Linked DNA regions of Desulfitobacterium hafniense DCB-2. The protein of the gene in region 1 binds, or shares a complex with, the protein of each later gene. Links are inferred from orthologs where the notes say so. Each region holds a gene or a part of one and is shown on either strand. Other genes may lie near its edges.

Region 1 (11,562 bases):
GCATCCCTGTACGGAGTTTGAAAGCGGCGATGGATTTCTTCGCCCGGGTTACAACGGGTTTTTGTCCGGTGATTTTGCTCAGATCGCCGACGGCCGCGTCGATAGCTTTGGAGTTTTGGATGGCTTCCCCAACGCCCACATTGATAACCACTTTTTCGAGCTTGGGAATTTGCATCACATTTTTATAGTTGAACTTCTGCTGTAATGCAGGAGCTATTTCACTGCTGAACTTATCTTTTAGACGAGCCAACTAAGGTCCCTCCCTTCTCGATTATTTTTTGTCGGGCAGGTTCACACCGCATTTTTTGCAAACACGGACTTTTCCAGCCTCAGTTACCTTCATGCTGACCCGGGTCACTTTATTGCACTCGGTGCAAAACAGCATGACATTTGAACTGGCGACAGGTGCCTCTTTTTCAAAGATCCCACCTTGGGGCATGCTTTGACTGGGTTTGGTGTGACGTTTTACGATATTGACTTTCTCAATAACCACACGGCCCTTTTTCGGAAACACTTCCAGGACTTTGCCTTTCTTGCCGGCATCTTTTCCTGTAATGACCATAACCATATCGCCTTTTTTGACGTGTATCTTTTGCTTTACAGCAGCCACTTCATTCACCTCCACTGGTATGGGGTCTTAGATTACTTCCGGTGCGAGAGAGATGATTTTCATGAAATCTCTATCACGCAGTTCCCGGGCAACGGGTCCGAAAATACGAGTTCCCCGCGGGCTTCTATCATCTTTAATTACGACTGCAGCGTTTTCACTGAAACGGATATAGGTGCCGTCTTTGCGTTTGATTTCTTTCTTGGTACGAACAACAACCGCTTTCACGACATCTCCCTTTTTGACAACGCCGCCTGGTGTTGCTTCTTTAACAGAAGCGACAATTATATCTCCAATGGATGCATAACGGCGCATTGAACCGCCGAGCACCTTGATGCACATGAGTTCTTTAGCTCCAGAATTGTCTCCGACTCTGAGGCGAGTTTGAACTTGGATCATCTATTGACCCTCCTTCCGCATTAAAAGTTCAGTTCTTAGAGAACAACAGCTCTTTCTGTGATCTCTACCAGACGCCAGCGTTTATCCTTGCTAATAGGGCGGGTCTCCATAATGACTACGCTATCGCCGATCTTAGCTTCATTGTTTTCATCATGAGCCTTGAATTTCTTGGTTTGAGTAATCGTTCTATGGTAAAGGGGATGACGGACTTTCATCTCGACGGCAACGACGATAGTTTTTTCCATCTTATCGCTGACGACTTTGCCCACTCTGACTTTGCGTTGGGTTCTTTCCATGTTAAAAAGTCTCCTTTCCAACCTTAAGCACGGTTAATTTTTAGTTCGCGCTCACGGAGAATGGTCTTGCCACGGGCAATCCCTTTCCTGACTTCCCGGATTCTGGCTGGATTGTCCAGTTGTCCGGTGGCCAGTTGGAAACGCAAATTGAACAGTTCCGTTTTGAAGCCATCAATCTCCTTGAGGAGTTCTTCATCGGTCATATCACGGAAATTCTTAGTTTTCATTTGCGTCACCTCCCTCTAATTCCTCGCGGCGTACAATCTTACACTTAACCGGAAGTTTATGCATAGCAAGGCGAAGTGCTTCTTTAGCAATCTCTTCAGGCACCCCAGCCAATTCAAACATTACACGACCGGGTTTGACCACGGCTACCCAGTATTCCGGGGAACCTTTACCACTACCCATACGAGTCTCAGCCGGCTTAGCCGTAATCGGCTTATCCGGGAAAATTTTAATCCAAACTTTACCGCCCCGTTTGATATAACGAGTCATGGCAATACGAGCGGCCTCAATCTGGCGATTGGTAATCCATGCTGGCTCCATAGCCACTAATCCATACTCGCCGAAGGTAATCACATTACCGCGAGTTGCTTTTCCATGCATCCGGCCACGATGTTGTTTCCGGTGCTTTACTCTGGTTGGGACTAGCATTTATTTTCCTCCTTCCACCTGAGCGACCTTCTTGGCGGGAAGAACCTCTCCTTTATATATCCAGACTTTTACGCCAATCTTTCCATAGGTGGTATTTGCTTCAGCAAATCCATAATCAATGTCGGCACGAAGAGTATGGAGGGGAACTTTCCCTTCACTGTACCACTCGGTCCGTGCGATTTCCGCACCGCCTAAACGGCCGCTGCAGGAAATCTTAATTCCCTGACCGCCTTGACGCATGGTGCGCTGTACGGTTTGTTTCATAGCCCGGCGGAAAGACACACGCTTCTCTAATTGCTGAGCGACACTCTCAGCAACCAGTTGTGCATCAAGCTCAGGCTTCTTAACTTCCACGATGTTGACAGCCACTTGTTTGCCTGTCATGGCTTCCAGTTGCTTGCGGAGATTTTCTACTTCAGTACCGCCCCGGCCGATGACGATTCCCGGCTTAGCCGCATAAATCGAAACCTTAACCCGGTTGGCTGCCCGTTCAATCTCAACTTTAGGAACACCTGCTTGCTGTAATTTGGTCTTCACAAATTTGCGAACCTTCAAATCTTCATGAAGGAGTTCCAGGTAGTTTTTATCTGCAAACCAACGGCCTTCCCAGTCACGGATAATTCCGACCCTGAGGCCTTTAGGATTTACTTTTTGACCCACGTTTTAACCCTCCTTCTTCTCAACCACAACCACGGTAATGTGACTGGTCCGCTTCCGGATCTGATCCGCACGTCCCATGGCTCGAGGTTTAATGCGCTTCAAGGTCGGTCCTTCATCCACATAAATTTCTTTAACAATCAGAGCGTCGGTATCCATATCGTAGTTGTGCTCCGCATTGGCTACCGCGGAGTTCAGCACTTTCGTTACAGGCTCTGTGGCACCTTTTGGGGTGAATTGAAGAATCGCGAGAGCGTCGCTGACGTTCTTGCCGCGAATGAGATCGACAACTTGGCGCACCTTACGAGGAGAGATCCGCACATATCTTGCAATCGCTTTAGCTTGTTGCATTTCGTTGACTCCTCCTTTTTAGCGCAGGCCGCTGGATTTTTCGCTGCCAGCATGCCCTTTGTAGGTGCGTGTAGGAGCAAACTCACCGAGTTTGTGCCCTACCATATCTTCGGTAATATAGATGGGGATGTGTTTCCGTCCCTCATGAACCGCGATGGTGTGTCCCACCATTTGCGGAAATATTGTTGAACTTCTGGACCAGGTCTTGAGGACACGCTTCTCATTGGCGGCATTCATCTTTTCCACACGTTCGAGCAAGCGTCCTTCTACATAAGGCCCTTTTTTCAGAGATCGACTCATTTAATTGGCCTCCTTTCGATTACTTCTTGCCACGTCGTTTCACGATGAAGCGGTTAGAAGGATTCTTCTTCTTACGGGTCTTCGCTCCAAGGGCAGGTTTACCCCAAGGTGTAACAGGGTTGCGGCCGATTGGGTTACGGCCTTCACCACCGCCGTGTGGGTGATCGTTGGGGTTCATAACAGCACCACGAACTGTGGGGCGGATTCCTAACCAGCGTGAACGACCTGCTTTACCGATGTTGATGTTCTCATGTTCCAGATTGCCGACCTGGCCGATGGTGGCCCGGCAGTCGATATGAACCATGCGCATTTCACCGGAAGGAAGTCTCAAGGTCGCATACTTGCCTTCTTTAGCCATCAGCTGAGCTGAACCACCCGCAGAGCGGACCAATTGAGCTCCTTTGCCAGGCTTCATTTCGATATTATGGAGCAGGGTACCCACGGGAATGTTTTTAATCGGCAGGGCATTTCCTACTTTAATATCGGCATCCGGTCCGGATACGACCATTTGTCCCACTTGCAGGCCATTAGGAGCCAGGATATAGGCTTTATGACCATCCAAGTAATGGAGCAGGGCAATATTCGCGGAACGATTCGGGTCATATTCGATAGAAGCGACTTTCGCCGGCACACTATCCTTATTGCGTTTGAAGTCAATCAAACGATACTTCCGTTTATGTCCGCCGCCTTGGTGACGCACAGTCAGTTTACCTTGATTGTTGCGGCCGGCTTTGCTTTTTAACGGTGCGAGCAAAGAGCGCTCCGGTGTTGTTTTCGTAATTTCTTCAAAAGTCGACACTGTCATTTGACGACGACCAGGAGAATACGGTTTAAATCCTTTTACTGGCATGGGTTTCCCTCCTTTGCATCAAGCTTACAGGCCAGCAAAGCCTTCAATGCGATCTCCAGCTTTAAGCGTAACAATCGCCTTTTTACGGTCTGCTGTTCTACCTACGTGTTTTCCGACACGCTTCTTTTTACCATCGACGTTGATGGTACGAACATCAACGACTTTAACTTTAAACATCTTTTCCACAGCATTCTTGATCTCAATCTTGTTGGCCGCTGTGTCTACCCAGAAGGAGTACTTGTTTTCCTCAATAAGTCCAACAGACTTCTCGGAAATCACTGGACGTTTGAGTACATCACGAGCATCGCGCATTACGCTAACACCTCCTCCGTTTTCGTTACCGCTGCTTTGGTCATGACGATGACATCAGAATTGAGAAGATCGTAAATATTCATGCCTTCTACTGCAGTGGTTTTGATCCCAGCAATATTGCGGGCAGAACGATCGATGGTTTCCATAAATTCATCTGTAACGATTAAAGCTTTTTTGCCGACATTCAGGGCCTGCAGAACTTTAACCATTTCCCGGGTTTTTGCTTCGTTCAAGCTCAAATCTTCCAATACGATCAGTTTTTGTTCGTTTACCTTGGAAGAAAGGGCTGAACGCAAAGCCAGGCGGCGAACCTTCTTAGGAAGGCTGAAGCCATATTTGCGGGGCTTGGGTCCGAAAAGCACAGCGCCGCCTCTCCATAGAGGTGAACGAATGCTGCCTGCGCGAGCCCGGCCGGTACCTTTTTGACGCCAGGGCTTGCGGCCGCCTCCGCGAACTTCTCCACGGAGTAAGGTGGAGTGAGTACCACGTCTTTGGCTGGCCAGTTGTCCTACTACTGCCTGGTGCATAACATGGGTATTGGGTTCAATACCGAACACATATTCATCCAGCTCCAGCTCTCCAACGGGAGAACCTTGCATATTAACTACTTGAACCTTTGGCATTGCTTATTCCTCCTTTCTTACAAGTTACTTCGCCTTAACGGAAGGCTTCAGAATGAGCAATGACTTTTTCGCGCCGGGTACAGCGCCTTTGACGAGAATCATATTCTTATCCGCATCCACCCGAACAACCTTCAGGTTTTGAACGGTAACCCGCTCGCCACCCATGCGCCCTGGCAGGTTGCGGCCCTTAAATACACGAGCCGGGCCTTTCGCGCCGAGGGAACCGGTACGGCGATGATACTTGGAACCATGCTTCATGGGTCCGCGGCCGGCACCATGACGTTTAATCATCCCGGCAAAGCCTTTACCTTTGGAGATTCCGACTACGTCCACTGCATCACCTGCAGCAAACACTTCAGCCGTGATTTCTTGTCCGATTTCGTAAGCATCCACATCATCCACGCGGAACTCACGAATGTAGCGCATCGGCTTCACAGAAGCTTTTGCAACATGTCCTTTTTGCGGCTTGTTCGCCAGTCTTTCCCTCAGAGCACCAAAGCCAACCTGGATTGCGTTGTAACCATCCGTTGCCTTCGTTTTCTTTTGGATGACATAGCAAGGACCTGCTTCGACCACAGTCACGGGAATAAGATGTCCTTCTTCCGTGAAAACCTGGGTCATACCCACTTTTTTACCCAAAATTCCTTTCGACACGATTGCCACCTCCTGAACACTTTGAAGTGCGCCGGCTCTATGACCGGAGCACGAGAGCGTTCCAAATTTGAATTGATATTTTGAAGCGAGTCGACCTTGAGCACCAATCCACAGTGCCGGGTGTTTCGCGCCACAAACAAAAATATTATATCATAAACCCCAAATGAACGCTAGTTTTTTCGTCTGTCTGAATCTTTAATCTTTCAGGCAGGCGATTAAACCAGCGTTTGCGCTCAGGTTTTATGATTCGCCAATTAGAGTTTGATTTCGATATCGACGCCAGCGGGAAGATCTAAACGCATCAGAGCATCCACCGTTTTGGAGGTTGGCTCCAGGATATCGATCAGGCGTTTATGAGTCCGCATTTCGAATTGCTCGCGAGAATCCTTGTTAACGTGGGGAGAACGAAGAATGGTATAAATGCTTTTTTCAGTGGGAAGGGGAATCGGTCCACTGACACGGGCACCTGTTCTCTTGGCTGTTTCAACAATTTTCTCTGCTGATTGATCCAATGTTTTGTGATCAAACGCTTTCAGGCGGATACGAATTTTTTGACTGCTCATTAAAAAAACCCTCCTAATAATTCCGTTTAACGGATGTACTGGGTCCAGAAATTCCCTGATGAGCAGCGGAGACACTTTCATCAGCAACCTTCTGCACCAGAGACCCGAGAGATGTTTCCACAGCATCCCAGCAGTGGAAACGAGGCAGGATGCCACAGTGAATCTGTGGCATCCTTTATCAATAGACTCTAAGTCTATGCCTGCATAATACCAAGGACTAAAGCCTACTATTCGATGATGCTGACAACAACGCCGGCTCCAACAGTACGGCCACCTTCACGGATAGCGAAACGAAGTCCTTCTTCCATAGCGATAGGGGAGATAATTTCGCAAGTGATGGTAACACGGTCTCCGGGCATAACCATTTCCGTTCCTTCAGGAAGGGTTACAACACCGGTAACGTCGGTTGTACGGAAGTAGAACTGAGGGCGGTAGTTGTTGAAGAATGGGGTATGACGTCCGCCTTCTTCTTTGCTCAGTACGAAAACTTCGCCGGTAAATTTGGTGTGAGGTTTAATAGAACCGGTTTTAGCAAGTACTTGACCGCGTTCGATATCTTTACGATCCACACCGCGGAGAAGAGCTCCGATGTTGTCCCCTGCTTGAGCTTGGTCAAGGAGCTTGCGGAACATTTCCACGCCGGTGCAAACGGTTTTGCGAGGAGCTTCTGTCAAACCAACGATTTCAATCTCGTCACCGACTTTAATCACACCGCGCTCGACACGACCGGTAGCAACGGTACCACGACCGGTAATGGTGAATACGTCCTCCACAGGCATAAGGAAAGGCTTGTCGGTAGCACGCTCTGGAGTTGGAATATAGGAGTCAACAGCATCCATCAGATTCCAGATCTTGCCGCACCATTCACAATCACGGGATCCGCAACCGCATTGGAGAGCTTTCAGGCCGGAACCGGGAATGATGGGAATATCATCGCCAGGGAATTCGTACTCGGAGAGGAGTTCACGAATTTCCATTTCAACCAGTTCCATGAGTTCCGGATCATCTACCATGTCGGCTTTGTTCAACCAAACCACGATGTAAGGAACACCTACTTGACGGGCAAGGAGGATGTGCTCACGGGTTTGGGGCATCGGGCCGTCAGCAGCGGATACAACCAGGATAGCTCCATCCATTTGGGCAGCACCGGTGATCATGTTTTTAACATAGTCGGCGTGGCCTGGGCAGTCAACGTGAGCATAGTGGCGGTTAGCGGTTTCATACTCAACGTGAGAAGTGGAGATGGTGATTCCACGCTCTCTTTCTTCCGGAGCCTTGTCGATTTGGTCGAATGCTTGGGCTACTGCGCCGCCGGCTTTGGAAAGAACTAAGGTGATAGCAGCAGTAGAGGTGGTTTTACCATGGTCAACGTGACCGATGGTTCCAACGTTAACGTGGGGTTTAGTACGTTCGAATTTTTGCTTTGCCATTTTAAATTTTCACTCCCTCTAAATAATAAAGTAAGCAATAGAAGTTTCCTTTTATTTGAGCGAGGTCCGCTGACAAGGAGATCCCTGAACTTCGAACCCCGCACCGTAAACCATGGACTTAAGATTAAGCGCCGGCGCGTTTAGCAACAATGCCTTCAGCGATATTCTTGGGCACTTCCTCGTAGTGGTCAAACATCATGACGTAGACACCGCGCCCTTGGGTCTTGGAACGAAGGTCGGTGGCATAGCCAAACATTTCGGAAAGCGGGACAAACCCGCGAACGATTTGTGCTGTTCCTGTGGCTTCCATGCCCTCAATCCGTCCCCGACGGGAGTTCATATCGCCAATAACCTCACCCATATACTCCTCAGGTACAGTAACCTCTACCTTCATAACGGGCTCGATGATAGCAGGATCAGCTTTCGCCGCACCAGCCTTGAAGGCCATAGAGCCGGCGATCTTAAAGGCCATTTCGGAAGAGTCTACATCATGGTAAGAACCGTCATAGACTGTAGCCCGGATATCCATCACAGGATAGCCTGCCTGGATACCATTTTGCATGGCTTCTTCGATCCCCTGACCGATGGGAGCGATATATTCCCTGGGAATCACGCCACCCACGATTTTGTTGACGAACTCGAAACCACTGCCTTGCTCCAGAGGTTCAATCTCGATCCAGCAGTGTCCGTATTGTCCACGTCCACCGGATTGACGAACGAACTTACCCTCAGATTTAACAGCACGGCGGATGGTTTCTTTGTAAGCAACCTGAGGACGTCCCACATTGCACTCGACTTTAAATTCACGCTGCAAACGGTCAACGATGATTTCCAGGTGAAGCTCACCCATTCCTTCGATGATGGTTTGCCCGCTATCCTGGTCGGTATGCATTTTAAAGGTGGGATCTTCCTCAGCCAAACGAGCCAGAGCGGTACCCATCTTCTCCTGGTCCTGTTTCGTCTTGGGCTCAATGGCCACGTTGATGACAGGATCAGGGAATTGCATGGATTCGAGAATGATGGGGGCTTTGTCATCACAGAGGGTATCCCCGGTGGTGGTATCTTTTAAGCCCACAGCTGCGGCGATATCTCCTGCATAGACCTCGGGAATCTCTTCCCGGTGGTTGGCATGCATTTGGAGAATCCGGCCGATTCTCTCCCGTTTGCCTTTGGTTGAGTTGTAAACATAGGATCCCGAACCCAGGACTCCCGAGTATACCCGGAAAAATGCCAATTTACCCACGTAAGGGTCAGCCATGATCTTAAAGGCCAAGGCAGAGAACGGATCTTTGTCGCTGGAATGGCGTTCATCAGCTTCACCGGTCTCCGGATGCACCCCTTTAATATTCGGTACATCAGTTGGGGCTGGCATATACTCTACAACCGCATCAAGTAGTGGTTGCACCCCTTTATTCTTGAACGAAGAGCCACAGACCACTGGGATAAACTTCAGCCCAATTGTTCCTTTACGGATTCCGTTACGAATCTCTTCTTCGGTCAGTTCTTCACCTTCGAGATATTTCATCATGAGCTCTTCATCTGTATCAGCAACTGCTTCCAGAAGCTTCTCACGATATTCATTGGCTTGGTCGACTAAGTCTCCGGGGATATCGGCAACGTCGCTGGTGGTGCCTAAATCGTCCGTATAGATCATAGCCTTCATGGTTACGAGGTCAATAATTCCTTTGAATTGATCCTCTGCGCCAATCGGAATTTGGATCGGTACAGGGTTTGCACCTAACCGGTCAGCAATCATAGATACTCCCCGGAAGAAATCTGCACCCATACGATCCATTTTGTTAATATAGGCGATACGGGGTACACCGTACTTGTCCGCCTGCCGCCATACTGTTTCAGATTGAGGCTCAACACCGCCGACAGAGCAGAACACTGCTACAGCTCCGTCAAGTACACGCAAGCTGCGCTCTACCTCGACGGTAAAGTCCACGTGCCCTGGTGTATCGATGATGTTAATACGATGGCCTTTCCATTGGGCTGTCGTCGCTGCAGAAGTAATGGTAATCCCACGCTCCTGCTCCTGAACCATCCAGTCCATGGTTGCTGCTCCATCGTGAACTTCCCCGATCTTATGAACACGCCCGGTGTAGAACAAAATACGCTCGGTCGTGGTCGTTTTACCCGCATCAATATGGGCCATAATCCCGATATTCCGCGTTTTCTCTAATGGAAATTGCCTTGCCACTGATAATCCCCCTTTCTGCCGTAGTCATTCCCCATTGTGAATGATTTTAAGCATACGCTTTGATCATCCTACCAACGGTAATGCGCAAAAGCCTTATTGGCTTCGGCCATCTTATGAGTGTCTTCTTTTTTCTTAATAGAGCCGCCGGTGTTGTTGGCTGCATCCATCAGTTCACCTGCGATCCTCTCTTCCATGGTCTTTTCACTGCGTTTGCGGGCATAGCCTACAAGCCAGCGCAAGCCCAAGGTTTGACGGCGATCGGTGCGAACTTCGATGGGTACTTGGTAGTTGGCGCCGCCGACACGGCGTGCTTTTACCTCCAATACAGGCATCACATTCTTGAGAGCGGTTTCGAACACTTCAATTGGATCTTTACCGGTCTTCTCTTGAATGAGCTCAAATGCATTATAGCAAATGGATTCTGCAGTGCCTTTTTTACCATCCAACATAATTTGGTTGATAAATTTGGTCAGCACCCGGTTCTTATAAATCGGATCCGGCAGAATCTCACGTTTAGCAATATAACCTTTACGTGGCAAATCATTTCCCTCCTTTACAGCGCAATTCGTATTCCCCTCGTTACTTACGGCTTACTTCCCTTTCTTAGGACGTTTGGCACCGTATTTGGAACGAGCTTGCATCCGTTTCTGAACACCTTGAGTATCAAGGGCCCCACGAACGATGTGGTAACGAACACCCGGAAGGTCTTTAACACGGCCGCCACGGACAAGAACAACACTGTGCTCCTGCAGGTTGTGCCCGATGCCTGGGATGTATGATGATACTTCAATCGTATTGGTTAAACGCACACGGGCAACTTTACGGAGAGCAGAGTTCGGCTTCTTTGGAGTTGTCGTGTAAACCCTGGTGCAAACCCCACGCTTTTGAGGTGATCCCCCAGAGGCGAATTGCTTGCGTTGTAAAGAGTTATAGCCCCATTGCATAGCTGGAGCTGTTGATTTCTTTGCAATCTTCGAACGGCCATTGCGAATCAATTGATTAATCGTCGGCATAACTACACCTCCTTCCCAAGAAAGAACATATCAAAGGAATTGCTTGCTTCAGCATAAAGCAAGCAATCCCCAAAACTAACACATTTCGGAGCTTCCTGTCTATTCGGATAACAGGGCCGCTACAGCAGCGCCTACTTCAATCCCGCAGGCTTTGCCCAGCTCAAGCATCGTCTGAACTTCCTGAACTTGAATCCTTTTGTTCCGGCACTGTTCAAGGATGGGGCGAAGCACATGGCTTTCCGCATCCTTAGCCACATAGACACAGATTAAACTCTCTTTTTCCAGGGCCCGCAGAGTTTGCTTGACTCCCACGGTCCTGTTTTTGGATTTTTTTAAGGCTTCATCAAGCATTAATATGCTTTCCTCCTCAAAGAGCAACATTGATTGGTGAAAAAACTACATATTTTTCCCATAATCGTTAAATCACACTATAGTATTTTATCATCATGGATTTACACTGTCAAGATTTTCAACTTGCTCTTCATCAAGATTAATAACTTTTACATTCCGGTAACGGGACATTCCTGTACCCGCCGGAATGAGCTTCCCGATGATGACGTTTTCCTTGAGTCCCAGCAGAGGATCGACCTTTCCTTTGATGGCTGCCTCCGTGAGAACACGGGTTGTTTCCTGGAAGGATGCCGCAGAAA
Region 2 (11,609 bases), 4.2 Mb from region 1 along the record:
CTGACAGGTGCGACCCAGGCCATCCTCATTGATGGCGGCGCAATACAACCCTTTATCATCCGGCCGGAAGAATACGGCCTTAACCTCTGCTCCCTTCAAGATCTCCAAGGAGGAACCCCTGCGGAAAACGGGCAAATTACCCTCCGCATCCTTCAGGGGAAAAAAGGACCCCAGCGGGATATTGTTTTGCTCAACGCCGGAACCGCCCTCTACGCGGCCAACAAAGCTGCCGGCATCCGGGAAGGCATTGCTCTGGCGGCGGAAAGTCTGGATTCCGGAAAAGCCTTAAGTATATTGGAAAAGCTTAAAGCTTCCGCCTAGCACTCTTGTAACACTGAAAAGGAGGATTCCACCATGATTGCCAAAGACCAGGATTTTACACCTCTGGCCAGCCGCTTCGGCACTTACGGAGGTGCTTATGTACCCGAGACCCTCATTCCCGTTTTAGATGAACTGGCAGAAGCTTATAACCAAGTCCGCAATGATCCCGGCTTTCAGAACGATCTGAAAGAACTCTTAGCCGACTATGTAGGCCGGCCTTCCCTCCTCTATTATGCCCGAAGGCTCAGCGAATCCCTGGGCGGAGCTCAGATCTATCTCAAACGGGAAGATCTCAATCATACCGGCGCTCATAAAATCAACAATACCCTGGGCCAAATTCTCCTGGCCAAGCGAATGGGCAAAACCCGGGTCATTGCGGAGACAGGAGCCGGTCAGCACGGAGTTGCCACCGCTACCGCCTGTGCCCTCATGGGCTTGAATTGTGTGGTCTATATGGGAGAGAAGGATATAGAACGGCAGCATTTAAATGTCTTGCGCATGCAGATGCTGGGCAGTGAAGTCCGCTCCGTCGCCACAGGCTCTAAAACCTTGAAAGACGCCATCAATGAAGCCTTAAGAGACTGGGTTGCCCACCCCCGGGACACCTTCTACTGCTTTGGGACCGCCGCCGGCCCTCATCCCTATCCAACTATCGTCAGGGATTTGCAAAGGATTATTGGTGAAGAAACCCGCTCTCAATTCCTAAGCCTCCGGGGACGTCTTCCCGATCTGCTCGTCGCCTGCGTGGGCGGCGGGAGCAATGCCATCGGTTTTTTCCATCCCTTTCTGGCTGATGAACATGTCCAACTGATTGGGGTTGAAGCCGGTGGAAAAGGCCTGGGCAGTGGAGATCACGCCGCGACCTTATCCTTAGGCCGTCCCGGCATCCTCCATGGCGCTTACAGCTATCTTTTGCAGGATGAAGAGGGCCAGATTCCCGACACCCACTCCATTTCAGCCGGTCTTGATTACCCCGGCGTGGGGCCGGAGCATAGCCACCTGAAAGACATTGAACGCGCCCGCTATGTCAGCGTAACCGATAACGAAACCCTGGAGGCCAGTAAACTGCTTGCCCGTACGGAAGGGATCCTGCCCGCTCTGGAAAGCGCTCACGCCCTCGCCTATGCCCTGAAAATCTCCCCCACCTTTTCCCCGGCCCAGCACATCATCGTCAATCTGTCCGGTCGGGGGGACAAAGACATGGAAACCTTTGCTCACTTTATTTACGACTAACCACCAGCATAGCTGCCAACAGCAGGTTACCAACAGCATGGTTAAACAGCAAATGAACTAAACAAGAAAAAATAATTAAGGAGGGAATGCCGTGTCTGATCGTTTAGAAACAGCTCTGGCCAAAGCTCGCCTCAAAACACCTGAGAACCCTTTGGGCATGGGATTGATCACTTATCTTATGGCCGGGGACCCTGATAGTGACACCACCCTGCGCCGTTTAACCGGCCTTGTTAAGGCCGGGGTCGATATTCTCGAACTGGGCGTTCCTTTCAGCGACCCTATCGCCGATGGCCCTGTCATCCAAGCCGCCGGCTTACGAGCCCTGCAGCAGGGGATGAATCTCCAAAAGGTCTTAAACCTCGCCGCCCGGTTCCGTAAGGAAAATCAGACCACTCCCCTGCTTTTAATGAGCTATCTCAATCCCCTCATTCATTACGGCTATGATCGGTTTCTCAGCGAAGCCTGCACAGCCGGAGTCGATGGTTTGATACTGCCTGATCTGCCATGGCGGGAAAGCACACCTTTCCGGCAAAGAGCTTATGAGCTTCTCCAGGACCACCTGGCCTTTATCCCCATGATTGCCCAGACCAGCCGGCCCGCTCACATTCATGGCCTTGCCCAGGAGCAGAAGGGCTTTATCTACGTCCTCTCCCGCAACGGGATCACCGGAGGAGATGCGGAAATTCCGCCACAAACCCTGCAATTCATTGACTCCCTCCAGACCGCTCTTTCCGCCCCCTGCTATGTGGGATTTGGCATCCAATCCCCAACCCAGGTGCATACATTAAGCCAAGCCTGCCAAGGGGTCATTGTGGGCAGTGCTCTGGTTCAAAAGTTTGCCCAGCTCGATGCCTGTGCGCTCCCTGCTCACGAGCTAGTGCACCGCGAACAGGACATCTATGCCTGGATTGGTTCCTTAAGAAAAACATCGGTCAGGGAGGAACTTGCATGCGAGTGATCCAAAAAGAGTGGCGGCTCGACCCTTTTCCCTCCCCCCATTCCGATTGGGTCATGAACCTGCTCCGGTTTTCCGAAACCCTGGGAGAAAAATGCTATACCCTTCTGGAAGGAAATGAGGAAGAGCATCAACGGACCTATTATGGATTCGGCGAGGGTTGGATTTTATCCCCTGAGACCCGGGAACCCGGCCTTCCTCCCGATCCTTTGGCTCACCTCAGGGACTTTTGCCGCCAAAACTTCCCCGCCAGGAGCTGTGAAAGCGGCATCATCGGCTACCTGGATTATGAGTGGGGACTTCTCTGGCAAAAGCCCAAAGCTACGACGGCGAAACCCAGTTACTTTTTTCGCCTTTGTCCCATCAACCTGGTCTTCCTCCCCAGTTCACAAAAAGTCATCCTGGAGATATTCTCTGAAGATGACTCGGAGCTGAGCAGGCTCTATGATCATTGGTCAACGCACCTTGAGGACTGGATTTCCCAAAATCACTGTCAAGATCACAATCACTGCCAGGATCATAATCACCTTCAGGAAGCTACTCCGTCAGGGATTGCAGCACCGGAAATCCCCACAAAACATCCATCTGATCCCGTGACCAGGCCAAACCAATGGCAGGCCAATTTCCAGCCTGGGGAATTCATATCCCGTGTGGAAAAAATCAAAGAGTATATCCACTCCGGTGACATTTTTCAAGCCGTACTCTCCCAGCGTTTTACCCTGGAAAAGACTATCGATCCCTGGTCCGCCTATCAAAAGCTGCGGATTGTCAACCCTTCCCCCTGGCTCTTTTGCCTGTTTGGCGAAAAGGAAACTTTAGTAGGCAGTTCCCCGGAACTTCTCCTCTCCTCCATCGGCTCACAAATTCAAACCCGCCCCATTGCCGGAACACGTCCCCGGGGCAAAGATCCTCTGGAAGATCGACAGCTCGAACAAGAACTTCTGGACGATGCTAAAGAAATGGCCGAGCACGCCATGCTTGTTGACTTAGGCCGCAATGATCTGGGACGGGTTTCAGACTACGGGAGTGTCAGTGTCGGTAAATTCTGCAGTGTCGAACGCTTCTCCCATGTCATGCATATCGTTTCCTCTGTCGAAGGCCGGCTGGCCAAAGCATACGATTCTTTGGATGCCCTAAAGGCTGTTCTGCCTGCAGGTACTTTAAGCGGTGCCCCTAAAGTCCGGGCTATGGAAATCCTCCAGGACCTGGAGCCTACCCGCCGGGGTCCTTACGGCGGAGCCCTCGGTATCTATCGCTGGAATGGGGATCTTGATTTCTGCATCACCATACGAACCTTGATGATCAGGGATGATGAGGTCAGCGTGCAAAGCGGGGCAGGCATTGTTTTTGACTCTATTCCCCAACGGGAATATGAAGAGACTCTGCACAAAGCGAAGGCTTTGTTCAAGGTTGTGGAAGATCTATAACAAAGAAGGTCTATAATATTCTGACAGTACTGCGAAAGGAGGTTCCCTATGCTGGCCATCATCGATAATTATGATTCCTTTACCTATAACTTGGTTCAAGCCTTCGGTGAATTGGGAGAAAAGGTTACCGTTTGCAAAAATGATGAAGTATCAGGGGCGGAATTTCTTTCCGAAAACCCTGATGGGGTGGTCATCTCACCCGGTCCCTGCACTCCCAACGAAGCCGGGATCTCCCTTGAAGTGATCCGCCTCCTTAATGAACGAGCCCAGGAAGGCCGTCCCACCCCTTTACTGGGAGTTTGCCTGGGTCATCAGGCTCTTGCCCAGGCCTTTAACTCGGAAATAATCCTCGCCCCCGAAATTGTCCATGGCAAACAATCCCTTATTTATCATGACGAAACAGAGCTTTTTGCGGAGTGCACCCAAGGGTTTTTAGCCGGCAGGTATCACTCCCTCATGGTCGATCCCCTTGGGCTGAGCCCTCTCTTTATTGTCACCGCCCGCACGGAAAACAACCTGATCATGGGGATTCGCCATCGCTATTTCCCCTTTTATGGAGTACAGTTCCACCCGGAGAGCATTCTCACCCCGGAAGGACCCCAGATCCTGCGCTCTTTTCTTACTCAGGTTCACCATCAGTAGGGCGGAGAGTCTATCATCGCAACTGCCCATCAGCCAGCTTTGTCCCAAAAACGAAAGCGCTTTCGTTTTTGGGACTAGCACTCTGCAACACCTAGCTCCAAAATCATGACTGAAGTATAGCGTTAAAGAAAAAGGGGTGCCGCAAAACGTTGACTCACCAACGTTTTGCGGCACCCTCTGTCTTATGCTGATTCTTCTTTTTTGTTCTTCTTGCTTTTATCGATGGTCACCAAAAGGGGTTCTTCCTTCTTCAGAATAACGTCCTTGGTCACCACGCATTTGGTCACATCGTTGCGGGAAGGCAAATCATACATCACATTCTGCATGATCTCTTCCACGATAGCTCTTAAGCCACGGGCTCCTGTATTACGCCGGATAGCTTCCTCGGCGATGGCCTTCAGGGCTTCCTCTTTAAATTCGAGAGCTACTCCGTCCAGCTCCAGAAGCTTTTCATACTGTTTGACCAGAGCATTCTTGGGTTCTGTCAGAATCCGCACCAACGCTTCTTCATCCAGAGCATCCAGTTTGACCATGACCGGTAAACGTCCTACGAACTCCGGAATGAGACCAAACTTGAGGAGGTCGGCAGGGAGAAGTTCTCTAAGGGTTTCCCCGATGTTTTGCTCACTCTTCTTCTTTATCTCAGCCCCAAAGCCCATTACCTTTTTCCCGATGCGGTTCTGGATGATCTTATCGATCCCGTCAAAAGCCCCGCCCACGATAAACAAGATATTCGTGGTATCCAGTTGGATGAACTCCTGATGAGGATGTTTGCGACCACCTTGAGGGGGAACACTGGCTACGGTTCCCTCGAGGATTTTGAGAAGGGCTTGTTGGACGCCTTCTCCGGAGACATCACGAGTAATGGACGGATTCTCCGATTTGCGGGCTATCTTATCAATCTCATCAATGTAGACAATACCTTTTTCAGCTTTTTCCACGTCATAATCTGCGGCTTGAATGAGCTTGAGGAGGATATTTTCAACGTCTTCACCCACATAACCGGCCTCCGTTAAGGAGGTTGCATCCGCAATAGCAAAAGGCACATTCAAAACTTTGGCTAAGGTTGAGGCCAGTAAAGTCTTACCGGATCCAGTGGGTCCCAGCATAACGATGTTGGATTTTTGCAGCTCCACATCATCAATTTTCATACCCAGATTGATTCGTTTGTAGTGGTTGTACACGGCTACAGCCAGCGCTTTTTTGGCTTCGTCCTGTCCGATCACGTACTGGTCGAGAATTGCCCGAATTTCTTTGGGCTTTGGAATATCTCCTATCTCCATCCCCAAGTCCTCATTGAGCTCTTCCTCAATGATTTCATTGCAGAGTTCAATACACTCATCACAGATATAAACTCCAGGGCCGGCAACCAACTTTTTGACTTGATCCTGAGTCTTTCCACAGAACGAACACTTAAGCTGGTTCTTTTCGTCGTTGTACTTTGCCATCCTCTCACCTCTCTAGCACAGAATACCTCTGCACATAGGCTATGCCTGCTCGACGAGGAAGTTTACCGTTTTTTCGGAAACTAAGCTCTGACGATACATGCCCATATCACCACGTGCCATGAGGGCCTGTTTCAAATTTTCCGGACTGGTTTGATAACGTTCTGCAAGTTTTGCCAACTCATTGTTTAATTCTTCCTCGGATACTGTAATTCCTTCTACCTTAGCGATAGCTTCTAAAACAAGTTCGGTTTTAAGGTTTTCCGAAGCACGGGGGCGAAGTTCTTCTCTCATGGTATCCATACTGGTTCCCGTATAGTGGCAATAGGTTTCTAAATCCAGCCCTTGATACGAAAGATTTTGCGCCATGTCATCGAGCATCATGTCAATCCGGCTGTTCACCATGGCCTCCGGAATCTCGACACTGGCATTTTCTACAGCTTTGGCAACGATTGCATTTTTGTGTTCCATTTCTGCACGTTGTTCTGCCGCTGTCATAAGTTTGTCTCTCAAATCAGCTTTCAATTCATCAAGTGTCTCAAATTCGCTGATATCTTTGGCGAATTCATCATCCAAAGGTGCATACTCTTTTCTCTTCAGCTTGTTGACCTTAACTTTGAACAAAGCATCCTTACCTTGTAGGTCTGCAACATGATATTCATCAGGGAAGCGAACGTTGACATCAACTTCCTGTCCAATTTGTGCGCCGATCAATTGTTCTTCAAATCCTGGGATAAAGGAGCCGGATCCGATAACCAAATCGTACCCTTCAGCTGTTCCGCCTTCGAAAGCCACCCCATCCACAGAACCGGCGAAGTCGATATTCACGGTATCCTGAGCTTGAACTGTGCCTTCTTCGAGATTAAGAACTTTGGCGTGTTGTTCCTGCTTGCGCTGGAGCTCTTGTTCAAGCTCCTCATCGGTAACGACAGCCGCAGTCTTTTCAACTTCCAGACCCTTGTAGCTTCCCAACTCGACTTCAGGCTTCACAGTGACCTTCGCCTTGAAAACAAGCTCTTTGCCATCTTCCATTTGGATGAGATCCACGTCCGGGCGATCTACCGGTTCAATCCCAGCTTCATTAACCGCTTTCATGTACTCAACACCGAGGATGTCATCCACTGCATCATTATAAAGTGCAGCCGTTCCCACGTAACGCTCAACCATGGTCCGTGGAGCTTTTCCTTTACGGAAACCCGGGATATTCACTTTGTTAGCTAAAGCTTTGGCAGCTTTGGTTACTGCGGCACTGAATACCTTCGCATCGACGGTAACTTCAAGTTCAACAGTATTCTTCTCTATTTTCTCCATTTTGACTGACATATGTGCTCCCCCTTAATACTTCCTTTGGAATAAACTCTATAGTCTAAGGAAAATCTAACTGCGTTCCTGAAAACATAAGATGAAGCTAGTGTGTCCGAAATTCCCTTAAGGCAAACTTGACATTTTTCGTCATTTACTGCCAGACCCTGCCCGTTTAGAACATGAACTAAAAGGGGAACTCTGCGTTCCCCCTCAAAGCAGGTTTCCATAAAGGAAACTTCCTTCCGATGAAGTTTACTCCACCTAAAGATTGAGTTATCCGTTTCATGGGAAAAGTTTTCCAAAGGTTTAAATTAGCAAATTTACCTGACCATTCTACCAGACAGTGCAAGATAAATCAAGAACTTATCAGGCAGATCTTATTAGACAATGTTCCTTGAGATTAAGAAACCAATTATTGAACAAGTGCCAGGATTTCCTCCACAGCTCTTTCCGCAGCATGACCCGGCAAAGCCTTGGCTGCCGCCCGGCGCATGCTCTCAATCTCCTCAGGGTGGCTGAGAAGGTATTGAATCGTTGCTTCCAGCTCCTCCTCGGTCTTCGCCAGCTTGGCCGCTCCAATCCGCTCTAAGAAGCAGGCATTTTCCTCTTCCTGACCAGGGATGGGTTTATAGATAATCATGGGCAATTTCTTAGTCAAAGATTCCGATACTGTCAGCCCCCCCGCTTTGGTGATCACCAAATCGGAAACGCTCATCAGTTCCTCTACATTATTAATATACCCATAGCAAACCATCGGATTGCGCCCCTCCAAACCTTCCAGGCTGCGGTAAAGCTTCTCGTCACGTCCGCAGACCACAAGGACCTGAAGGGGAGATGACGAATCCAGCAGAAACCTACAGATGTGCTTAGAGCCTCCCAGCACCCCATAGGCCCCTACCATCACCAGAATGGTCGGACGTATGAGCTTAAGGTTAAGTTTCTCGGCGATCTCCGCACGGTCAAGCTCCTCTTCAAATTTTGGATCGACAGGGATTCCTGTAATGCGGATCCGTTCCCGAGCAATTCCCCCGGCAATCAGGTCCTTATAAACATCCTGGCACCCTGCAATATAAAGGTCCACTCCCCGCTGGATATACTGACTATGGACCCCATAATCCGTGACCACAGAGACCACCGGAGCATGAATCACACCCTTAAAGCGCAGTTCACCCAAGACGCCGGCGATCACCGGATAGGTACAAATGATCACATCAGGGTTCAGCCCCTTGATATAGTCCAGAAATTCTTTGCGTCCCAATATATTGATAAAACGCTGGATAAGAGACTGAGGCCGTATCTTAGAGGTTCGATAATAAAACATACCATAGAGTCTCGGTGTATGCTTAATAAGCTCAATGTAGGTATTCTTGACAATTGTATTTAATGTTTTGCTGATGAATGCCCCAAAATCCAGGTGCGTAATCTCTGCTTCCGGTGATTTTTTACGGACGGCTTCAATCAACGCTTCAGCAGCGCGAAGATGACCTGCTCCAAAGGTCGCCGAAAACACTAAGACCCTTAACTCCCCCACGCAAAATCCTCCTTTGGGTTAACTTACACTCCCATTTTAACTCAAAAACAACAAATCTCAAACTTAAGTTTTTCTTAATTGCACATTCTTATAACTGATTATGCTTTTAAAAAGCTTGTCATTTAAGGAAAACTGAGCTATAATCAGACAGTAAATCAATGCGAGAGTGGCGGAACTGGCAGACGCACTGGATTTAGGTTCCAGCGGGAAACCGTGGGGGTTCAAGTCCCTTCTCTCGCACCATCAATGTACTTGCAGACAACCATAGTCTATACTATGGTTGTTTTTTATTTTTAAGAATCTTTTCAGCAAAAGTTCAGTTGCTTTTCAGGTTTGTCTATTAGACTGTTTTATATACAAAAGGATAAATGTCTTTATCTCTCCCTCAAATACATAAAGCCAGGAGGAATGATCATGATCCAAACCGGAAACATCACTTCCACAGAACTTTCCTTTAAAAAAGATCAGCCATCTCTTAATAAAGCAGAAAAAGAGTCCGGTACTATTAAAAAGGAAGCAGAATCCACTGTAGCGAAAGCCGGACCGGCTGTAGCGACTGCTGAAGGGACTGTCACCGTAGGCATCTCTTTCGACGGAGACACTGCGGAAATCAGTGAAAAAGGAATGCAAACAGCCAGGAGTTCCTCTTCACAGCTCGAACCATCGGAAAATACAGAATTAAGCCAAGCCTCTTCTACCGTGAAAACCCTGCTTCAAGACGCTTCCACAGAAGACACTGACACCAGCAACTTGTCCCAGTATTCAGAAACCCAGCTTAAAAGTATGGTAAGTCAAGGAACCATTACGCAAAGCCAATATATTAAAGAAATGAGCAGCAGAGGGGAAAAAACAGAGCAGTAAAAAATCTTCATGAAGACATCTGACCGTCAGATATTCATAGGTAACGGAAATGGGATCCTGAAAAAATCATAGAACGACAAAAGAAGGCCTCCGGCAGATTTTGCTCTGCCGGAGGCCCTCTTTTGTTGCTTGCCGGGCCGTTTATTGCAACAGCCCATTTTGCGCTTTTTGTCTAAGGTCTACAGCTTTTTTTGTTTGACTTCCTATTCCCCCGAGCGTCGTCACGACCGGGGTTTTGCCAGTTCTTACAATCTTCAGGCCCCAGCCCCCGGTCTCGGCTTTAGCGGCCTCTTAGACCTAATTCTGCCGGGAACTGCTGCAAAGCCGTTTGGGTTCTGCCCTGAATTCGTTATCAGTGCTCTCATTTTATACTACGAAAACTTGATGACATTTTAAGGGGGGCAGCTCAGCAAATTTTATCCAAAAATGCTCTCATTTTCATGGCAATCAGCAGGCCATTGCTTTACTTATCCAATCTTTCCGTTTGAACAGGAACAGGAGCAGCCACGCCGATAAAAACGAAGCGATCTTTACCGGTGTTCCTCATGCCATGAGTTTGTCCCGGTTCAGCGAGAACAGCCATACCTTTGGAAATGGGAACTTCTTTGCCGTCTCCGGCAAAGTACAGGCCTGACTCCCCTTCAAGGCAAATCCATACATCATCGGCATTGGGATGCATATGCAGGAATACTTCTTGACCTGGCTCCAGACACCACATGGCGGCGAGGGTTTTTTCCGATTGATAAACAACCACTTTTTGGGGTACGTCTGCGTTAAACTTAGTCAATTTGGTTAAATCATACAGTCTTTTTTCCACAGCAATCAACTCCTATATCATAATTTTTCCCTTCCGCTAGGATATGTACACACTTCCATGTATATTTTATCACATTCCCTTTCTTGTAAAAGGTCCCTTTGGATAACCTAAGCAAATTATTTTATAGAGATCTGATAGTGCAAGAAAGGGAGCTGCACCTTGATAACCTTTCGGTTGATAAAAGGAGCAGCTCCCTTGAAAAATTAGATGGAAATAATTTTATCAGGGTTAAAACGGTTAGCCGGGTCAAAGGTTTTTTTAAGTTTACGGAAAGCTTCCATAGCTCCCGGTGTAAATTCCACATCCATATATTTTTTCTTGACCACACCAATGCCGTGTTCACCGCTCATGGTTCCACCCAGAGAAACAGCCAGCTTGCTCAGGGCTCCTTCTGCACCATGAACCCGTTCCACCTCGTCGGCATGCCGTTGATCGAAGAGCACCAAAGGATGGAGGTTGCCGTCTCCGGCGTGAGCCACCAGACCGATGATCATATCATACTCTTTGGCAATCTTAAGAATTCCTTCAATAGCTTGGGGGAATTCACTTCTCGGCACCGTAATGTCCTGAATCGAATAACAAGGTTTAACACGAGCCACCGAACCGAAAGCAACCCGGCGGGAAAGCCAGATTTGATCCACTTCAGCCGCCGTTTGAGCAATCTTAAAGTCTCGGGCATTGGCTTTCTTCGTTACTTCACGGATGGTTTCGATTTGCTCATCCATGTCTTCCGGATAGCCGTCAATCTCAATAATCAGAATAGCTCCCGCATCCCGGGGAAGTCCGGCATGGCAATAATCTTCCGTGGTATTAATCAGCAGATTATCCATCATTTCCAAGGTTGTGGGGATAATTCCGGCGGCCACGATATCGGCAACCGTTTGGGAAGCATCTTCGACTTTATTATAAATGGCCAGCATGGTTTTCTTGGTGACAGGCTTTGGTAAGATACGCAGATAAGCCTTGGTGACCAAACCTAACGTCCCCTCAGAACCGACGATGATGCGGGTCAAATCATAACCAGGCTCGCTTTTGAAGTTCCGCCCGCCGGTCCGAATCACCTTTCCGTTAG

Evidence for each region.
Region 2: the proteins of rpsG (region 1) and tig are in contact, whole or in part, in a crystal structure (PDB 3GTY), measured with the Thermotoga maritima proteins. The link is inferred for Desulfitobacterium hafniense DCB-2 from one-to-one orthologs. Residues at the interface, in WP_004081843.1 of Thermotoga maritima: Lys34, Lys52, Lys55, Glu59, Arg62, Gln63, Glu66, Asn67, Lys69, Val71, Arg95, Ala109, Lys110, Lys111, Gly112, Arg113, Pro114, Glu117, Glu121, Ile124, Ala125, Tyr127, Asn128, Asn129, Thr130, Gly131, Lys135, Asp139, Arg142, Met143; in WP_004081061.1 of Thermotoga maritima: Glu122, Val124, Val129, Leu130, Tyr133, Glu188, Gly259, Ile262, Tyr263, Glu266, Ser270, Glu273, Gln274, Glu277, Arg308, Gln311, Ile312, Ser315, Tyr316, Glu325, Arg329, Arg336, Leu363, Phe366, Trp367, Arg373, Leu377, Arg381, Leu384, Glu387.

The regions. Positions count from the first base shown.
Region 1 is NC_011830.1:463,812-475,373, reverse strand. What follows is about bases 8,704-11,562. They hold rpsG (30S ribosomal protein S7), read right to left. Parts: upstream 10,439-11,562; coding sequence 9,968-10,438; downstream 8,704-9,967. Other genes in these bases: rpoC (DNA-directed RNA polymerase subunit beta'), read right to left, coding at 11,357-11,562; DHAF_RS02170 (ribosomal L7Ae/L30e/S12e/Gadd45 family protein), read right to left, coding at 11,012-11,263; rpsL (30S ribosomal protein S12), read right to left, coding at 10,490-10,912; fusA (elongation factor G), read right to left, coding at 8,704-9,899. Outside these bases: rplE (50S ribosomal protein L5), read right to left, coding at 1-250; rplX (50S ribosomal protein L24), read right to left, coding at 272-610; rplN (50S ribosomal protein L14), read right to left, coding at 638-1,006; rpsQ (30S ribosomal protein S17), read right to left, coding at 1,042-1,302; rpmC (50S ribosomal protein L29), read right to left, coding at 1,326-1,529; rplP (50S ribosomal protein L16), read right to left, coding at 1,519-1,956; rpsC (30S ribosomal protein S3), read right to left, coding at 1,957-2,616; rplV (50S ribosomal protein L22), read right to left, coding at 2,620-2,964; rpsS (30S ribosomal protein S19), read right to left, coding at 2,983-3,264; rplB (50S ribosomal protein L2), read right to left, coding at 3,284-4,114; DHAF_RS02210 (50S ribosomal protein L23), read right to left, coding at 4,139-4,426; rplD (50S ribosomal protein L4), read right to left, coding at 4,426-5,049; rplC (50S ribosomal protein L3), read right to left, coding at 5,074-5,703; rpsJ (30S ribosomal protein S10), read right to left, coding at 5,958-6,266; tuf (elongation factor Tu), read right to left, coding at 6,494-7,696; more of fusA, read right to left, coding at 7,821-8,703.
Region 2 is NC_011830.1:4,640,693-4,652,301, forward strand. The notes cover bases 5,207-8,112. They hold tig (trigger factor), read right to left. Parts: upstream 7,347-8,112; coding sequence 6,066-7,346; downstream 5,207-6,065. Other genes in these bases: clpX (ATP-dependent Clp protease ATP-binding subunit ClpX), read right to left, coding at 5,207-6,026; DHAF_RS21870 (MGDG synthase family glycosyltransferase), read right to left, coding at 7,741-8,112. Outside these bases: trpD (anthranilate phosphoribosyltransferase), read left to right, coding at 1-321; trpB (tryptophan synthase subunit beta), read left to right, coding at 355-1,554; trpA (tryptophan synthase subunit alpha), read left to right, coding at 1,646-2,512; DHAF_RS21850 (anthranilate synthase component I family protein), read left to right, coding at 2,503-3,936; DHAF_RS21855 (anthranilate synthase component II), read left to right, coding at 3,985-4,578; more of clpX, read right to left, coding at 4,761-5,206; more of DHAF_RS21870, read right to left, coding at 8,113-8,859; DHAF_RS21880 (hypothetical protein), read left to right, coding at 9,274-9,720; DHAF_RS21885 (cupin domain-containing protein), read right to left, coding at 10,184-10,537; DHAF_RS21890 (FAD-binding oxidoreductase), read right to left, coding at 10,741-11,609. UniProt on the Bacillus subtilis protein: Involved in protein export. Acts as a chaperone by maintaining the newly synthesized protein in an open conformation. Functions as a peptidyl-prolyl cis-trans isomerase.